DNA from 3 places in the Mycobacterium stomatepiae genome. Region 1 is predicted to be linked to each of the others. Evidence: predicted binding sites of a transcription regulator. Region 1 holds the regulator's gene; each other region holds the start of a gene.
What was found. Region 1 encodes LexA, which represses DNA repair genes until DNA is damaged. Its sites were predicted from a motif close to CGAACANNTGTTCG; they were not measured.
Positions count from the first base shown of each region.

Region 2: G6N54_RS12990 (error-prone DNA polymerase) is a predicted target of LexA. The motif match lies at 2,693-2,706, and genes of this name have one in related genera.
Region 3: cofD (2-phospho-L-lactate transferase) is a predicted target of LexA. The motif match lies at 4,005-4,018, and genes of this name have one in related genera.

Region 1 is NZ_AP022587.1:1,596,186-1,602,413, forward strand. It holds gene G6N54_RS07610 (PhzF family phenazine biosynthesis protein) at 1-143, shown strand, start outside; gene G6N54_RS07615 (peroxynitrite isomerase) at 154-639, opposite strand; gene nrdR (transcriptional regulator NrdR) at 645-1,109, opposite strand; gene G6N54_RS07625 (LysM peptidoglycan-binding domain-containing protein) at 1,267-1,761, opposite strand; gene lexA (transcriptional repressor LexA) at 2,055-2,756, shown strand; gene G6N54_RS07635 (LGFP repeat-containing protein) at 2,776-5,100, opposite strand; gene G6N54_RS07640 (acyl-CoA dehydrogenase family protein) at 5,647-6,228, opposite strand, start outside.
Region 2 is NZ_AP022587.1:2,775,590-2,781,817, reverse strand. It holds gene G6N54_RS13005 (MaoC family dehydratase) at 1-76, shown strand, start outside; gene otsB (trehalose-phosphatase) at 73-1,146, opposite strand; partial or broken gene G6N54_RS12995 (wax ester/triacylglycerol synthase domain-containing protein) at 1,188-2,556, opposite strand; gene G6N54_RS12990 (error-prone DNA polymerase) at 2,720-6,046, shown strand; gene G6N54_RS12985 (hypothetical protein) at 6,142-6,228, shown strand, end outside.
Region 3 is NZ_AP022587.1:2,619,186-2,625,413, reverse strand. It holds gene G6N54_RS12335 (Eco57I restriction-modification methylase domain-containing protein) at 1-1,442, opposite strand, end outside; gene G6N54_RS12330 (coenzyme F420-0:L-glutamate ligase) at 1,453-2,814, opposite strand; gene cofD (2-phospho-L-lactate transferase) at 2,811-3,800, opposite strand; gene G6N54_RS12320 (WhiB family transcriptional regulator) at 4,091-4,462, shown strand; gene G6N54_RS12315 (metallopeptidase family protein) at 4,473-4,895, opposite strand; gene G6N54_RS12310 (DUF3499 domain-containing protein) at 5,069-5,527, shown strand; gene G6N54_RS12305 (phosphomannomutase/phosphoglucomutase) at 5,629-6,228, shown strand, end outside.

The DNA of each region.
Region 1 (6,228 bases):
CGCTACGGATTACCGACCATCTCAGCCGCGACCTGAGCATCACGCAGGGCCGGGGATCGATGCTAGAGACCGGGCGGAGCCCCGAGGGCTGGGTCCGGGTCGCCGGCCGCGTCGTCAACGACGGTGTGACACAACTGGACTGAGCGAGCGTATTCAGGACTCTCGATGCAGCACCGCACCGAGATGATGCTGCAGGGGCTGCCCTACCGCGCCCATCCGTACCGAATACGACAGCTGGTCGCCTTCGATGCGCAGGGAACGGCCAAGAGCGGAAACCTCTTTGGCGGTCGGAGTCAATCCGACCGACGTGGTGGCGAGTTCGATTTCGATCAGATCGCCAATCACGGAATAGGTGCCGACCTCGATTTCGGTGACGCCACTGGGGTGAGCCAGCACCAGCTCGACATGTCCGGGCTGCGGCACTCGAAGGTAGCCGGTCTCGGCGTGCATCGGCTTACCGTCGGCCGCCCCCTTCGTTTTTTGCCCGTAGGCCAGAAACGGTTTGCCCACATGGGAAAACACAATCTCTTCGAGGTACTCGAAGGGCTGGATCGTGGGGTATTCGCCCGAACCGCGGCCGGCCCAGGTGCCGAGCAGCGGCGCGAGCGCCTCGAGGTCAGGATGCAAGTCGCCGGGCATAGGCGTCAGCTCGGTGTCGATACTTTGCGGTGCTTGCGAAGCGCCGCGATCTCGCGTTCGAAATCGTCGGCAGACGAAAAGGATCGATATACCGAGGCGAAGCGCAAGTAAGCCACCTCGTCCAGGTCGCGTAGCGGGCCGAGGATCGCCAGGCCGACCTCATGGCTGGGCACCTCCGGCGAGCCGGCGGCACGCACGGCGTCTTCCACCTGCTGGGCCAGCAGATTCAGCGCATCCTCGTCGACCTGACGGCCCTGACATGCGCGGCGCACCCCCTTGATGACCTTCTCGCGGCTGAACGGTTCGGTGACACCGCTGCGCTTGACGACGGCCAGCACCGCGGTTTCTACCGTCGTGAAGCGGCGCCCACACTCCGGGCAGGACCGCCGGCGCCGAATGGCTTGGCCTTCATCGGTTTCCCGGGAGTCGATCACCCGGGAGTCGGGATGGCGGCAGAACGGACAATGCATGACCGCTCCTTCGCTGTGCCGGCATCTCGCGGAACACTCCGAGCGTACCCGTGCGCTCCCCCGCCGGGCCAATGCAGCCGTCACAAGCGGGCTGCCGCCGATGGGGGCCCCGAGGAGCGTTGGCGTACAGCGGTTTTCGCACCACGCGGTTGCGCGGTCAGCCGACCGGCGCAATCAGGGTCTGGCCGGCGGCCAGCGCCGGCGAGCTCAGGTTATTGAGTTCGCGGATGCGCTCGGCGACCTGGCGGGCCGGTGCCTCCGGGGCGACCCGGTGTGCGAGGTCCTGAAGGGACTCGCCCGGCTCGACCTGCACGACGGACAACCGGTCCGGCACCGGAGCGGCAGCGGAGTCGCCGTTGGCGATCTGGCCGAGATTCGCGACCAGGCCCAGCCAGAGGGTGATGATTCCGGCCATCAGGGCTAGCCCGATCGTCGTCCCCAGCTTGACCGGGCGGCTGCGATGCGGCGCGTCCGACATCGAGACACCGGTGCCGCGGTAGCACATCGGCGCTCCGGCGGGCCGTGACTGGGCAGACCGGCGCGACCGCAGCACGCGCTCCTGGTCGTAGCGAGGCCGTGCGACCAGCCCATCGCTCGGGCTCGGGCGCCGCACGTTGCTGGTCCGCGGTGAGACTGTGTGCATGAGCGTCATGTGCGTTCCTCCGGTCAACTAATCCTCGCTCGCGTGTTCGACACTATCGCTCGTGTGTTCGAAATTCGAACATTTGAGCGGAGCGTGTCGCACGAGCAAAACGCTAGACCACGCCACCGACAGAACTGGGGTGTCGCCAGAACTGTCATGCCGCCGCGAATACCCGGTCTACGTAAAAGTTACACACGTGTGATTCAGCCGTTCTAGGGTCTTTAGCCTCCATATGCATCGTCACGACACGCCAGTCGAACACATGTTTGATTCTCGGGTTCGGGGAGGCTACATTCAGTGCCATGAGCGACAGCAAGGACACCTCGGCAACCGGCTCCAACGGCCCGCTGCATTCCGTGGATTCATCGCTTACCCAGCGGCAACGCACCATCTTGAACGTCATCCGCGAGTCGGTGACCAGCCGTGGCTACCCGCCCAGCATCCGGGAGATCGGCGACGCCGTCGGCCTGACGTCGACCTCTTCGGTGGCTCACCAACTACGCACCCTCGAGCGCAAGGGGTACCTGCGCCGCGACCCGAACCGCCCGCGGGCCGTCGACGTCCGCGGCGCCGATGATGCGAGGGCGGCCGCGCCGGCCACCGAGGTCGTGGGTTCCGACGCCCTGCCGGAACCCACGTTCGTCCCGGTGCTCGGGCGCATCGCGGCCGGTGGACCGATCCTGGCCGAGGAGGCCGTCGAGGACGTCTTCCCGCTGCCCCGCGAGCTGGTCGGCGAGGGCACCCTGTTTCTGCTCAAGGTGGTCGGCGACTCGATGATCGAAGCCGCGATCTGCGACGGCGACTGGGTCGTGGTACGGCAGCAGAACGTCGCCGACAACGGCGACATCGTCGCCGCCATGCTGGACGGCGAGGCCACCGTCAAAACGTTCAAGCGTGCGGGTGATCAGGTGTGGCTGATGCCGCACAACCCGGCGTTCGATCCCATCCCCGGCAATGACGCGACCGTGCTCGGCAAGGTCGTGACGGTGATCCGCAAGGTATAGCGCCGGCACCTGCGGCGCGTCAGTCGGCTTTCACGAAGCCGTTGACCAGCGCGGCTTCCTCGCTGGACAACCAGATCTCGGCGAGCGTGTCGTGGTACAGGTCGCTGTCCGGGGTGTAGTAGAGCCCGAAGCGCGCGCTCGCCTTGATCGGATAGCCGTCGGGTATCTGGTACGGGTCTTCCAGGGGCAGGTGGATGGTCGGGCGCCCGGCCGGGCCGAGCGCACCGAAGCTCGCGGCCGACGCGATGTCCATTTCGTCGTCGGCGTCCGCGGCCGCGTGCCGTCCAGCTCTGCGGGCGGGGCCGGCTGCGGCACCGAGCGCCGCCGCCAGGCCGGATGCTGCCTCACCCGCGGCGGCACCACCGGCAGCCGCAGCGCCCGCGGCGGCAGCACCGGACGCGGCGCCGCCGGCAAGGTCCGGCGGGGTATGCGCCACGGCGACATCGGGATACGCGGCCTCCGGCTCTTCTTCGGGATAGGCCGCCCCCTCCTCGTCGGCACCGGGATAGCCCGCCTCCGCGTAGGCGGCATCCTCGTCGGGGAATTCCGGATAACCGGCGGCGACCGCATCGGCATAGTCGTCCTCCGCGACGGCCTCCGGATACGCGACCTCAGGCACGTCGGCATCGTCGGGGTAGCCCGCTTCCGGGAACTCATCGCCATAGCCGGCCTCGATCAGATCGTCCGCCGACACCACAGGGATGGAATCGGTGTCGACCGAGTCGGGATCCCGCTCGTCGACCGCTAACTCGTCCCACTCCTCCTCGGAGACGCGCCGCGCCGGCTCGCCATAGCCCCCGTCCTCGTCCAGGTCGGCCGATTCGGGTCCGTGCGGCCACCGAGCCACCGGCACACCAGCGGCGTCCCGGTGCTCGGGTGCGTGGGCGTCGCTGAACGACAGGTGTTCGGTGGAGCTGTCCGCGTAGTCGGGTCCCCAGCGCGGTTCGCCCGCATCGTCATAACCGCCGACGTCGACGTCGCGCTCCAGGTCGTACGGCGCGCTGTTGCGGCCGGCGCGATGCCGGCGCCACCGCAAGGCCACGAACACCGCCAGCAGCACCAGTACCAGCAGCGGTACCAGGGCGAACAGGTACCACCAGCTCCAGGTGAACCACTTCTTGGCGTGCGGCGGCATCGCTGTACTGCTGGGCTGGTTCTGCCCCGACACCTGCAGGCCCGACAACAGCGGGGCCAGGTTCGCCGGGTCGGTGGAGAAGGCGTTCTTGGCGCGGCTCCAGGAGATCTTGCCGCCGGTGAACTTCTGCGAGATCACGTCGCCGTCGACGGTCTGATCGCCGACCGGCGCGCCCAGCTTTCCGGTGGGACCACGCAGCTTGTCCCAGGCGGACTTCATCGCGCCGCGCACCACGAAGGCGCCGTGGTCGGAGGTCCAGAAGATCACCGGCTTATCGGCCGCCGAGAACGTGACGATCCGGCTGTTGGGGCTGACGCCGCCGTCGGACTCGTTGGCGGTCGGGAAACCCAGGTCGCTGCTGACCGGGCCGCCGACGGCCTCGTACTTCGCCAGGATGTCGCTTTCGACGGCGGCCGCCCCGGTGGCCGGGCTGAAGAACACCTTGCCACCGGCGAAGTTCTGGACGACGCCGTCGCCGCCGATCGGATTCGGACCACCCTGCTTGGCGCCCAGCGGACCGTTGACGCCGCCGGCCGCGCGCCAGGCCATGTTGATGGCCGCGGCGGGATCGATCGCAACCTGCAGGCCCTTGAGCTGTTCGGCCAAATTCGCCGGCTCGGTGGTGAACTCCTTGGTCTTGCGGTTCCAGGAGATCTGGCCGTTGCTGAACTTCTGCGACGACACCTCGCCGTCGTAGTTCTCGTCGGAGACCGGGGCGCCGAGCACGCCGCCCGAGCTGCCGAGCCGGTCCCAGGCGGCGTTCAGCGCGCCGCGCACGACGAACGCGCCGTGATCGGGCGTCCAATAGATCACCGGCTTGTCGCTGGCCGAGAACGTCGCCACGCGGCTGTCCGGACCGGCCAGGCCGGGCACCTCGTTGATGGTCGGAAAGCCCAGATCGCTGCCTGCCGCGCCGCCCAGCATGTCGTACTTTTCCAGGATCGGGCCGTAGATGAATTTGGCGCCGGTGGCGGTGGTGAAGTACATCTTGCCGCCGTCGAAGTCGCACACGAAGCCGTCGGCGACCGGGTAGACATCGCCCTTGCGGGGTCCGAGCGGTGAGGTGTCGCCGCCGGCCTTGCTCCACTCGGCCATGATGGCGGCTTCGGCGTCACCGATCGGCGACGCGGAGACGGTGGGTGCAAACAGCACGATGGCCAACGCTGTGGTCGCCACGCTGATCAGCGCCCGACCGGCGAGCCTGCGCACGTGACCTCTCTTCCCGTTCACCAAGCCTCCCAGCCGACGGATATGCCCTTATGTATGGCCATGCCCGTACCCTGTGGCCCCTGCGAGGGTTGGTATCCCAAACGCGGGTTACGAACCCCACCGAGTTCGTATTATCGCCGGGCTCGCATAACTTTGCTCCAGCGAACGAGAAATACGAAGGCAATTCGCGAATATTACGAAAACGGAGACCACTCCGATGTCGAAATGATGCGGGACGACGATCGTGTCGCGACCGATCCTGCCTTGGCACACGCCGAGGGTGGGCGATTACGCGCTGCACGCAACCGATAGGCGTGCGCCGACCGCACGCGCGGCGCCGGCTATCCACTCGAGCAAAAGAGCGATTCATGGGCAACGACTATTTTGCCGCAAACCCAAGCAATGACAGCGTAAGCCGACTAGTTCTGCTTGGTTCGTGTCACCATCCGCGCGGGCCGCGCCCGTACGTCGACGATTCGTTGTTGCGTGACAGCAAGATTGGTTCACCGCTGCCGACGTTAGCCGACCGGGGTCGCAACCACGCGGCTAGACCCCGAGGCTGCGCCCGACGATCTCTTTCATGATCTCGGTTGTGCCGCCATAGATGGTCTGCACGCGGGCGTCGAGATAGGAACGAGCGACTGGGTATTCGCGCATGTAGCCGTAGCCGCCGTGCAGCTGCAGACACCGGTCGATCAGGTGCACCTGCTTCTCGGTGGAGTACCACTTGGCCATCGCCGCCTGCTCGGCCGTCAGCTTCTTGTCCAGATGCAAGCGCAGGAACTCGTCGACCATGATGCGCACCACGGTGGCCTCGGTCGCCAGCTCGGCCAGCACGAAGCGGCTGTTCTGGAAACTGCCGATCGGCTTGCCAAAGGCTTTGCGCTCCTTGGTGTATTGCAGTGTCGCGTTGAGCACCTGCTCCATCGCGGCGGCCGCCATGACCGCGATGTTGATCCGTTCCTGGGGCAGATTCTGCATCAGGTAGATGAAGCCCTTGCCCTCCTCGCCGAGCAGGTTTTCGACGGGAACCTTGACGTCGGTGAACGACAACTCCGCGGTGTCCTGCGCGTCGAGTCCGATCTTGTCCAGATGTCGGCCGCGCTCAAAGCCTTCCATGCCGCGTTC
Region 2 (6,228 bases), 1.2 Mb from region 1:
GGCTTCCGGCGCCGAAGGCGCCGAGGCGGGGCGGGTGGTGCTCGACGACGGCGCGGTCGAATACGTGGCGAGCTAGCGGTTCAGCTGCCGCGCTAGTCGGTCGACGAACTCGGCGACCTGGGCCGGGCTGTCCACCGCGAACTGCGCGGCGGTGGCCCGGTCCCCATCGTCGTAGTGTCGCACCAGGATCGGTATCCCGTTGTCGTGTACCGCGTCGAACGCGTCCTCGTCGGTGATGTCGTCACCGAAAAAAATCGGCGTCGGGGCCGCTGGCTCATGCAGGTGATCGATCACCCAGTGCAGGGTTTTTCCTTTGTCCCAGTCGATATCCGGGCGCAGCTCGATGACTTCTCGGCCGGTGGTCACCCGCAGCTTGTCGCGCTCGCCCGCCGCCCGCACCGCGGCCGCCACCTCGCCGACGCGATCCCGGGCGGCGTTGCGATAGTGCACCGCCACGCCAAAACGCTTGTGCTCCACCACGACACCCGGCGTCGACCCGAGGCGCTCGCGCAGCTGGGCGGCCGCCCGCCCCAGCACCGGTATGGCCGCGGCCGCGGCGTCGTTCTGGTGGTGGGTGCCGTCGGGTGCGGTCAGTTCGAAGCCGTGGCTGCCGGCATACCAGATGCCGGGCAGGCCGACGCGTGTTGACACGTCGGCGAGGTCGCGGCCGGACAGGATCGCGACCGGGCAGCGCGCGGCCAACCGCTGCAACGCGTCGCCCGCGCCGGGGACAAGCTGTGCGGAGTCCGGGTCGTCGACGATGTCGGACAGCGTGCCGTCGAAGTCGAAGAACACCGCGGGCCGCCGGGCGGCGAGGTCCTGGTCGAGTAGCGCGGACGCGTCGGGAAGCTGCGACATGCGTCGGTCCCCGGTGCGTACGGTGATTTCACTCCAGGCCTCGGGGTCCCTGACCTCGACGACCAATGCGAAGCCGCCATCGCGCGCGGCCGTCGCCACCGCCGGGTTCGTCGCGACGACCACGGAGCGTCCCGCCCGGGCGTCGCCGGCCGATCCGAAGGTGCCGGTGCCGACGCCGGCGTCCTGCAGCTGGGCGATCAACGATTGCGGTGCGTCCAGGCCTGGGTCGAACAGCACCGCGTCGTGACGGCGCGGGTCGATGGTGACCGATGGCTCCGATACTGGCACTGATCAACCCTCTCACGGTGATCAACGCCGTCCGGGTCGGGTCAGTGGCGCGCTCGCGCGGTCGGGTGGCTGGGCGGTACGCCGTTGGGAAGCGTGCGGGCCCGGCGCTTGCGCCGATCCTTGGTGAACAACAGGACGGAGTCCTGGCTGAGCGCCGTCAGTCGCGCCATTTCCCGCTCGATGCCGCTGGCGAGCTACTGCAGTTCGGGTGCGGCGTCGTAGTCGGCGGTGATCCCGAAAATCAGCTCGTCGCCATAGCTCAGCACCGCGACTCCGCTGGACAGCTGCGACGCCGTCGGCGGGATCGGTAGCAGACGTTCCACGGTTGCGCCCATCAGCTCCAGCCGGTCCCGCGGCCCGGGGGCGCTGGTGGCCAGCGTCACGATGCCCGGTTGCGGGAGCCTGCTCAGTACCAGCCGAACGGCCTTGGCGCACAATGCAAATGGCATGGAACTCGTCGCCAGGTCCACGATGGTCGGGCCGGCGTTCTGCGGCTTGGGCTGGTTCAGGCTGCTGTGCACGATCCGTAGCCGCTGCACCGGATCGTCGTGCTCGACGGGGAGATACCGCAGCTTGTCCGAGATGTCGTCGGCCTGCTCCAGGGTGCGCAACGAACCCGCGCGCGGTTGTTCGCCGCGGTGCAGCAGAACGGCCCGGAACCCCTCGGTGATGGCGGCGAGTGCGACGTCGTTGGTGGTTACCCGGAACTTCCCGCACACCGCGTCGACCGCGGCGAGAGGAACGCGCACCGAGCTGTACCGCCGCATCGTGACCGCGGGGCCGGTCGACGACGTGCGTGCCGCCGACCAGACCGTCTCGGCCAGGGTGCTGGTGACGGTGCTGGCGACGGCCGAGGCTTGCCACAGCGCGTTGGCCCACCCCGGCTTGCGGTCTGGCACCGAATCATTGCCGGGTTCAACATGATTGGCGAACATCTCGCTGTCGGCGTCGTCGCAGAGCCGGGTGAGCAAGTGGGCCGCGGGGGTGGCGTCGGCGAGGTAGTGGTGGACCTTCATCAGGATCGCCCACTTGCCTGGCATGCCCTCGATGACCCAGCACTCCCATAGCGGCCGGTCCAATTCCAGGGGGCGTTCCAGGGCATGGGCGATCGCCCGCGACAGGTCGGCCTCGTCGCCGGGGCGGGGAACCGCAACTCGGCGCAGGTGATGGGTGAGGTCGAAACTCGGATCGTCGACCCAGTGCTGGGCACCGCGCAACGGATGCGTCCGTAACAGCTGGGTGCATCGCGGTATCGACAGAATCCGTTCTGCCAGAATCGTTTTGAGGCGAGCTAGATTGGGCGCCTGCGCCATCGACGATCGCGACCGCGCCGGTCGCCATGCTCGCCTGTCGATCGGGGTCCGCTGCGGCGAGGAAGCCCGTGTCCAATGCTGTTGTCAGCTGCACCATATTCAATTCCCGCCCCTAGTTGCCCCGTGCCAGTATCTGCCGCGGCACCCCCGTCGCGGTAGATCCCAATCCGTTAAGACTGTGTTTAGAAGTTGAAGTCGCGTTTAACAACCGCTTTAACAGCTCTGCACTAAATCGAACATTTGTTCGATACACTGGGGGGGTGGGCTGGTTCAACGGGCCGCCTAGTTGGGCGGAGATGGAGCGGGTGCTCGACGGCAAGCCGCGCCATGCCGGCGCGCCCGCCCTATCCGGTCCGGCGGAGGAGGCCCCCTTCTCGCACAAGCGCCCGGCCTATCGACCACCGGAGGGCGGCCGTACCACCCGCTCCGCTGTCGCCTACGCCGAGCTGCACGCGCATTCGGCATACAGCTTTCTGGACGGAGCCAGCACGCCCGAGGAGCTGGTCGAGGAGGCGGCCCGGCTGGATCTGCGGGCGCTGGCGTTAACCGACCACAACGGTCTGTACGGCGCGGTGCGGTTCGCCGAAGCCGCCGCCGAACTCGACGTGCGCACCGTGTTCGGCGCCGAGCTGTCGCTCGGTACGCAGGCCCGGACCGAGCAGCCGGACCCCGCCGGTCCGCACCTGCTGGTGCTGGCCCGCGGTCCGGAGGGTTACCGGCGGCTGTCGCGGCAGTTGGCCGCGGCGCATCTGGCCGGCGGTGAGAAAGGCAAGCTGCGCTTCGACATCGACACGCTGACCGAGGCCGCGGGCGGGCATTGGCACATCCTGACCGGGTGCCGTAAAGGCCATGTCCGCCAAGCGCTTTCCGAAGGCGGACCGGACGCGGCGGAGCGGGCGCTGGCCGATCTGGTGGATCGATTCGGCGCGCACAGGGTGTGCGTCGAGTTGACGCATCACGGGCAGCCCCTCGACGACGAACGCAACGCTGCGCTGGCCGGGATCGCGGCACGCTTCGGGGTCGGAGTCGTCGCCACCACCGGAGCGCATTTCGCCCATCCGTCGCGCAGCAGGCTGGCCATGGCGATGGGTGCCATCCGGGCCCGGAAGTCGCTGGAGTCGGCCGCCGGATGGCTGGCCCCGCTAGGCGGCTCGCATCTGCGGTCCGGCGAGGAGATGGCCCGCCTGTTCGCGCAGGTGCCCTTTGGGGGCCCGAATGCGGTGACCGCCGCCGCCGAACTCGGCGAGCAGTGCGCGTTCGGCCTGGCGCTGATCGCGCCGCAGCTTCCGCCGTTCGACGTGCCCGCCGGGCACACCGAGGACAGCTGGTTGCGGCAGTTGGTGATGGCGGGAGCGCGCGATCGCTACGGCCTGCCCGAGGCCGCGCCGCGGGCGTACGCCCAGATCGAGCACGAGTTGAAAGTCATTGCCCAACTGACGTTTCCGGGTTACTTCCTGGTGGTGCACGATATCGCCCGCTTTTGCCGGGAGAACAACATCTTGTGCCAGGGCAGGGGATCGGCGGCCAACTCCGCGGTCTGTTTCGCCCTGGGTGTCACCGCGGTCGATCCGGTGGTCAACGAGCTGTTGTTCGAGCGCTTCTTGTCGCCGGCCCGCGACGGGCCGCCCGACATCGACATGGACATCGAGTCGGATCAGCGCGAAAAGGTCATCCAGTACGTCTACGACAAATACGGCCGCGACTACGCCGCCCAGGTCGCCAATGTCATCACCTACCGTGGCCGAATCGCGGTGCGCGACATGGCCCGCGCCCTGGGTTTCTCGCAGGGCCAGCAGGATGCGTGGAGCAAGCAGATCGGCCACTGGAACGGGCTTGGCCCCAATTCAGATGACCCAGCGCCGGACATCGAGGGCATCCCCGAGCAGGTGATCGATTTGGCCACCCAGATTCGGAACCTGCCGCGGCACATGGGTATTCACTCCGGCGGCATGGTGATCTGCGATCGCCCGATCGCCGACGTCTGCCCGGTGGAATGGGCGCGGATGGAGAATCGCAGCGTCCTGCAATGGGACAAAGACGACTGCGCGGCCATCGGTTTGGTGAAGTTCGATCTGCTCGGGCTGGGTATGCTCTCGGCGCTGCATTACGCCAAAGACTTGGTGGCCGAACACAAAGGCCTCGACGTCGACCTGGCCCGCCTCGATCTCTCCGAGCCGGCGGTGTACGAGATGCTGCAGCGCGCCGATTCCGTCGGAGTGTTCCAGGTGGAGTCGCGAGCGCAGATGGCCACCCTGCCGCGATTGAAGCCGCGGGTGTTCTACGACCTGGTGGTCGAGGTCGCGCTGATCCGCCCCGGGCCCATCCAGGGCGGGTCGGTGCACCCTTACATCCGGCGGCGCAACGGCATCGATCCGGTCGTCTACGACCACCCGTCCATGGAATCCGCGCTGCGAAAGACGTTGGGGGTACCGCTTTTCCAGGAGCAGCTGATGCAGCTCGCGGTCGACTGCGCCGGCTTCTCCGCCGCCGAGGCCGACCAGCTGCGCCGCGCCATGGGCTCCAAGCGCTCGACCGAACGAATGCAACGGCTGCGCGGCCGGTTCTACGAGGGCATGCGCGAATTGCACGGCGCCACCGACGAGGTGATCGACCGGACCTACGAAAAGCTAGAAGCCTTCGCCAATTTCGGTTTTCCGGAAAGCCATGCGCTGTCGTTCGCGTCGCTGGTGTTCTACTCGTCGTGGTTCAAGCTGCATCACCCGGCGGCGTTCTGCGCCGCGCTGCTGCGTGCGCAGCCGATGGGTTTCTATTCACCGCAGTCGCTGGTGGCCGATGCGCGCCGGCACGGCGTGCTGGTGCACGGCCCGGACGTCAACGCCAGCCTGGCGCACGCCACACTCGAGAACGCCGGCACCGAGGTTCGCCTCGGGTTGGGCGCGGTCCGGCATATCGGCGACGACCTCGCCGAGCAGCTGGTCGAGGAGCGAAAGGCTAACGGCGCGTTCGTGTCTCTGCTGGATCTGACCACCCGGCTGCAGCTCTCGGTGCCGCAGGCCGAAGCGTTGGCGACGGCCGGGGCGCTGGGCTGCTTCGGGACGTCGCGGCGCGAGGCGCTGTGGGCGGCCGGGGCCGCGGCCACCCAACGGCCGGACCGGCTACCCGGGGTGGGGGCCCATGGTGCTGATGGGTCGCACATCCCGGCGCTGCCCGGAATGAGCGAACTGGAGCTGGCGGCCGCCGACGTGTGGGCCACCGGCATCTCCCCGGACAGCTATCCGACCCAGTTTCTGCGGGCAGATCTGAACGCGATGGGGGTAGTACCCGCCGAGGAACTGCTCGGCGTGCCCGACGGGGACCGCGTGCTGATCGCCGGCGCGGTGACCCATCGGCAGCGCCCCGCCACAGCGCAAGGCGTGACGTTCATCAACCTCGAAGACGAGACCGGGATGGTCAACGTGCTCTGTACGCCGGGGGTGTGGGCGCGACACCGCAAGCTGGCCAACACCGCACCGGCGCTGCTGATCCGCGGTCAGGTCCAAAACGCCAGCGGCGCAGTCACCGTCGTGGCCGAGCGGTTGGGTCGCATCACCCTGGCCGTCGGATCGAAGTCGCGCGACTTTCGCTGACTGCACGCTGTGCGCCCGGAGTTGAACAATTCGACATGGCCGTTGCCCACCGCGTCGTAAACTACTCGAACCCAAAATGTAATAAGGGGGTCGGAATGGCATTCAAGCTCGCTCGCCATGGAGCTGCGATATTGAGTTGTGCTGCGGCGTTTGTTCTTTCTCCTGCCGCTGCCAGCGCCGAC
Region 3 (6,228 bases), 1.0 Mb from region 1:
TCGACATCTCCGGCGAGTTCGGCGCCGGCCAATGCCGGTGCGGGAAGGGGTAGCTGCTCGGCTTCGGTCGGCTCCAGTTCCAAGATGCCTCCACCATAACTACGGCCCATGATCTCGGCGAAGGCGAACGTCGCGCTGTTGTGGAACACCGCGGCGAACGCCGTCGGGTCGGCCCGGCTATCGCGGTCGCCCAGCAGCCGCACCCGATGCACGGTGTCGGTGCTCGTCGCCGCGGCGCCGTTGACGGTCAGCCGCGGCGACAGGTGGATCTGGCGCAACAGGAACAGGTCGGGCACCCACAGCGACGGTGTGCGCCACCACGGTGTCCGGATCGAGCACTTGTAGCCGAGGTGAACGCCGTCGGCCTCGCCGGCGTCGATGTGCGCGGTCAGGGCGGGATCGGCGGGCACGTCCGGGGCGTCGAGCAACCAGGTCCGGTGGCCGGCCGCGACATCGCTTGCCCGGCAATCGGAGTCGTAGACCAGGCCGCTGAGCTGGCTGCTGCGCGAGACGAGCGGGACGCAGTGCGGCCGCAGGCTCAGCTCGTCGGCTTGTGCGTCGGTGAAGGTGAAGAAGCTGTTGCGGCCCGTCACGATGCCGACGTCCACGTCGGCGATGGCACCGACCCGCGTCAACGTGTCGGATTCCTTGAGCGTGCGCAGCAGTGCGATCGTGGCGGGGTCCAGGAAGTATTTGGTCCACTTCTCCTGCTCGTGCAACAGCGCGGGCGCCGATTCGACGCCGGTGTCGGAGAGGTCGGCGCCGTCCAGGGCGTCGGCGTCGGTGAGATTCAGCGTGCGAATCCGCGCCGGACCCGGACCGACCACCCCGCAGAACAACAGGACTTCCTGCAGGATGCCGTCGAATACCAACCGCCGAAATGTGACCAGAGTGATTTCTCGGAAGCGAGTGAGGAGAAATTCGCGCAATTGTGCGGCATAACCGACTTGCAGTAATTCGGCGGGCAATACCAATCCCACCCGGCCGCCGTCGCGCACGATTACCGTGCTCGCGACGACGAACGGGACCCAGGCATTGGTCAGCCGGCTGGGGCGCAGACCCTCGCGCCGCATCAGCTCCAGCGCCGGCTCCCGCTGTTGCGGCGCCCAGTTGCCGAATCGGATGTAGGGCGGGTTGCCCGCGACCCCGTCCCAACCGGTGGCCTCGTTTTCGGCCAGCCAGTCGAACAGGCTCGCGTCGTCGACCGGAGCGAACGCTCGCGCCTTCGCGGCTTCGGCGGCGACGAGTTCCACCCCCCGCGCCTCGGTACTGAGCGCGGCGAGCTCGCGCAGGATTCGGCCGTTGCCGCACGAGGGTTCGACGATCCGGGTCCCGGCCTCGCGGACCCAGCGGGCTAGGAATCGCGCCACCGGCGCGGGTGTGTAGTACCCGCCGCGAGCCTTGTCGGCCGATGCGGCCGTCTTGCCCGCGAACGTCTTCACCGGGTCAGTATCACTTGCGGATCAACAGATCTCCGGGATTCACGGGGTCGCGCAACCCCGCGGCCCGTGCTTCTTCGGAGGGGTAGCCGATCGCGATGCCGCCCAACGGCTCCCAATCGTCCGGCAGCTCCAGCTCGGCGCGGACCAAATCGGCGGCGAACATCGTCGAGCCGATCCAGCAGCTGCCCACCCCCCGCACGGCCAGCGCCACCAGTAACGCCTGGACGGCCGCGCCGACGGCGACGGTGAACATCGTGTGCTCGGCCTCGGTGCGCCCCGCGTCGGAATAGGTGTGCGCGCCGTCGAGCACCAGCATCGGGATGACGACCTCGGGTGCGTCGTAGAGGATCTGGCCGCGCGCCACCCGGCGATCGATCGCGTCGTCGGGCTTGCCGTCACCGGCAAGGTCGTCACGCCACTTGTCTTTCATGCGATCGAGCAGTCGCGTCCGGGTAGCCGCGGTGCGCAGCCACACGAACCGCACCGGGCGGGTGTGGTGCGGGGCCGGCGCGGTCAGGGCCTCGGCGACGGCCGCCTCGATCAACTCCGGCGACACCGGCTCGTCGCTGAACCGGCGCACCGACCGGCGCAGCAGCTGGGCCTCGAGATGTCCCTGCTCGATGGCCTCGGCGGTGCCGAGCCAGAACAGGTCTTCGGGACCGGGCCGCAGCAGTTGCCGGGCGGTGGTGCCGTCGTCGACGACGGTGAGCCCGCGCACGACGGCCACCGGCATCGCGGTCAGCTTGCCCTTGACCAGATCGGCCGCGGCGGCCACTTCGTCGGCCACGGCGATCTCGGTGACCACCAACTCGTTGCCGTGCTCGTCGACCGCACCCGAATAGCCGTGCAGCACAGCCAGACCGGCCGCCCCGATCGCGGCGTCGATCTGACCGTTGCGCCACGCCCGGCCCATGGTGTCGGTGATCACCACCGCGACGTCGACACCGAGCTTCTCGCGCAGCGCGGCGCGCAGGGCCGCCGCACTGCCGTCGGGGTCGACCGGCAGCAGCGCGAGTTCGCTTCGGCCGACGTTGGATCCGTCCACGCCGGCGGCGGCTTGCACCAGCCCGAGCCGGTTCTCGGTGATCAGCGTGCGGCCTTTGCGGGCCAGCACCCGCACCGCCTCGTCGTCGACCAATTTGCGGCGGAGCTCGTCTCGCTCCTCGGGGTCCTCGGGCGCCGCCACCAGCCGGCCCTCGCACTTTGACACCACCTTGCTGGTGACGACCACGACGTCGCCTTCGCGCAGCCACGGCATGGCGGCGGCGAGTGCCGCACCGAGATCGTCGCCGGGGCGGAACTCGGGAAGTCCGGCGACGGGCAGGATCTCGACCGTCGCGGCGGTGCCGTGCTCTTTCGGCGAACGGTTCACGGCGCCACGTCCGCGATGTCCAGTCCGGCCCGGACCATCTCGGCCGTCGCCTTCGGGTCGGTCATCAGCAGCGGCACCGCGCGCACCGCGACGCCGTCGATGTCCGCGTGATCGCGCTCGTGCACCAGCCAGCAATCCAGTATCCCGGTGCTCGCGCGGGCGCCGTAATGCCTGCCGACCGCCTCCGCTGTGGACTCGACCCCGATCACCTCGAGGCAGGCATCGGCCATGCCGCGCAACGGCTTTCCGCCGATGATCGGGGAGTAGCCGACGATCGGCGCGGAAGCCGCCCGTAGCGCGCCGCGAATACCCGGGACGGCCAGGACCGCCCCGACGCTCACCACCGGATTGGACGGCGCCAGCAAGATGATGTCGGCATTGCCGATCGCATCGACCGCTTCGGTTGTGGCGCTGGCTGTTTCGGCGCCGACGAACGCGAAACTGTGCGTTGCCACCTGGGCTCGATAGCGCACCCACCACTCCTGGAAGTGGATCGCGCGCCGGCTGTCGTCGGCCGGATCCGTGATCACCACATGGGTTTCGCACCGGTCGTCACTGGCGGGTAGTAACCGTGCGCCCGGCTGCCAGCGATCGCACAACGCGGTGGTGATCTGTGACAGTGGGTAGCCGGCGTTGAGCATCTGGGTGCGCACCAAATGTGTCCCGAGATCGCGGTCTCCTAGCTGAAACCAATCCGGCTGCACGCCGTAGCGTGCCAATTCCTCTTTGGCGTGCCAGGTTTCGTCACGATGGCCCCACCCGCGCTCCGGGTCTACGCCTCCACCTAAGGTATACATGCAGGTGTCCAAGTCCGGACAAACGCGGACCCCGTGGATCCAGGCATCGTCGCCAATGTTGACGACGGCGGCCAGCTCATGACCGGAAGTTTCTCCCCCGGTTGCGAACTGGCCCAGTCCGAGTAACTGTTGAACACCCAGCAGGAACCGGGCGCCGCCGACCCCGCCGACGAGAACGGTGACCTTCACATCGGACGACAGTACCGGCCGGCCAATTTGGCGAGCGTTGTGACGGACACGCCGAAGGGGTGAAATAACAGAAACGCCGGAAATTGATCACAAGATGGTATGGAAAATCGCCGAAACGCTTGACCCAGCAGATTAACCCGTGTCTAATCACATCAGTGTCATTTCCCGGTTGGCCGGCCGGTTCCGGTGTCGCAGACCGAGATTCGATCACTTGTTCGAATTGTCTGTTACATCAGAACAGCGGAAAACAACCACTCTATCAAAGACCAAGCTGAGGAGGCGTACGACGCATGTCTTACGAGCACCTACGGGGCGTCATGCCAAGCACCGAGCGCGCCATGATCAGCTCCACGCCGGCGCCGATTACCCGGCCCCACTTAACCGTGGTCCCTGATGCGCCAATCCCATTCGAGCCCGAGCCGCTGCCCGAGCCCGAACTCACTCCGGACCAGTGGCAGGACCGCGCGCTGTGCGCGCAGACTGACCCGGAGGCCTTCTTCCCGGAGAAGGGCGGGTCGACCCGCGAGGCCAAGAAGATCTGCCTGGGGTGCGAGGTCCGTCACGAGTGCCTGGATTACGCCCTGGCGCACGACGAGCGCTTCGGCATCTGGGGCGGCCTCTCCGAGCGTGAGCGCCGCCGCCTCAAGCGCGGCATCATCTGAGCCGACGCACCTATTCGTCGTCGATCGTCGGGTCGATGACCGTGGGTTCGACGTCGAGGTAGATGGCTACCTGCGCCACCAGAATTTCGTGCAATAACTCGCCTAGTTCGACGGTGTCTTTGGCGCGTCGTTCGATGGGCTTGCGGAACAAGACAATTCGTGCCCGCGTCGAGTTTCCTCGGACGTCGACCCCGGCGGGGATCAAGCGGGCCAGTGCGATCGGGCCATCGGCGACCACCTCGGGTGGCCACTGCACGCTCTCCGGATCCTTGGCGGCGATGCGGGGAATCTCGTCGACGGCGACGTCGAGTTCCGCCACTCGTGATTGCCAGCGCCGCTCGATGGGTTCGTAGGCTTCCAGCACCGCCATGTCGAATCGCTCGGCCCGGCTGCGCCATCCCGGCACCGTCGGCGGCAGCAAAGGCCCGCGCATATCGCGGCCGCGCCGAGTTGCCCGGTGCCCAGGCGTTCGGCCCGACGGCCGTCCGTTGCGCGGGAAACCGCGCGAATCACCCACGCGCCGATGGTAACGGTTGGACATCGTGGGCTGAACGGTTGCGCGTGTCCGGCGCTTCGGCGGCGTTTGCGCACGATAGCCTTTGCGACGTGAACGTTCGCCGTCGCTGCTGCCGGCCCGGGTGCCCGCATTACGCCGTGGCGACCTTGACGTTCGTCTATTCGGACTCGACGGCAGTTGTAGGTCCACTCGCGACCGCACGCGAGCCGCATTCGTGGGATTTGTGCGTCGGCCATGCCGGCCGCATCACCGCACCCCGCGGATGGGAGTTGGTGCGCCACGCCGGGCCCCTCAATTCGGAGCCCGTCAATCCCGACGAAGACGACCTGGTCGCGCTCGCCGACGCCGTGCGCGAGGGTGGTTCCGCCGAGGCGGCCGCGCCGTACGCGGGCGGCACCGGCATGCCGCTGAACGGATTCTCGGATCCGCATCTGCACCACACCGGAGCCCAAGCCACCGCACCCAGTAGCAATGTGTTCGCGCCGCCGGAAAAACGGTCCGGTCGCCGCCGCGGGCATCTCCGGGTTTTGCCCGATCCGTCCGACTAGCGCCGTGGGGCTTCTTCCAAACCGTTTGGAACCGTAACTTCTGCGGGCCGATAGGCTGACGCCAAGAGGCAAATCATTCCACGGCGTCAAGGAGGCCCCGCATGTCTCGGCCCGCCGCGACCGTCCACCGTGTCATCAAGGCTTATGACATCCGTGGGCTGGTAGGCGAAGAGATCGACGAGTCGCTGGTCGCCGACATCGGTGCGGCGTTCGCCGCGTTGATGCGTGGCGAAGGCGCGCAGCGCGTGGTGATCGGACACGACATGCGCGACAGTTCGCCGTCGCTCGCAGCTGCCTTCGCGGCCGGGGTGACCGGCCAGGGCCTGGACATGGTGCGGATCGGCCTCGCGTCGACCGACCAGCTGTATTTCGCCTCGGGGTCACTCGATTGCCCGGGCGCGATGTTCACCGCCAGTCACAACCCCGCGGCGTACAACGGCATCAAGCTCTGCCGGGCCGCAGCGCTGCCGGTCGGCGCCGACACCGGGCTGAAAGTGATCACCGAAGACCTGATCGCCGGAGCACCGGCCTACGACGGGAAGCCGGGGACTACCACCGATCGCGATGTGCTCGCCGGCTACGGGGAGTTCCTGCGGTCGCTGGTGGATACCTCCGGATTGCGGCCGCTACGGGTCGTGGTCGACGCCGGCAACGGCATGGCCGGTCACACGGCGCCGGCGGTGCTCGGTGCGATCGGCTCG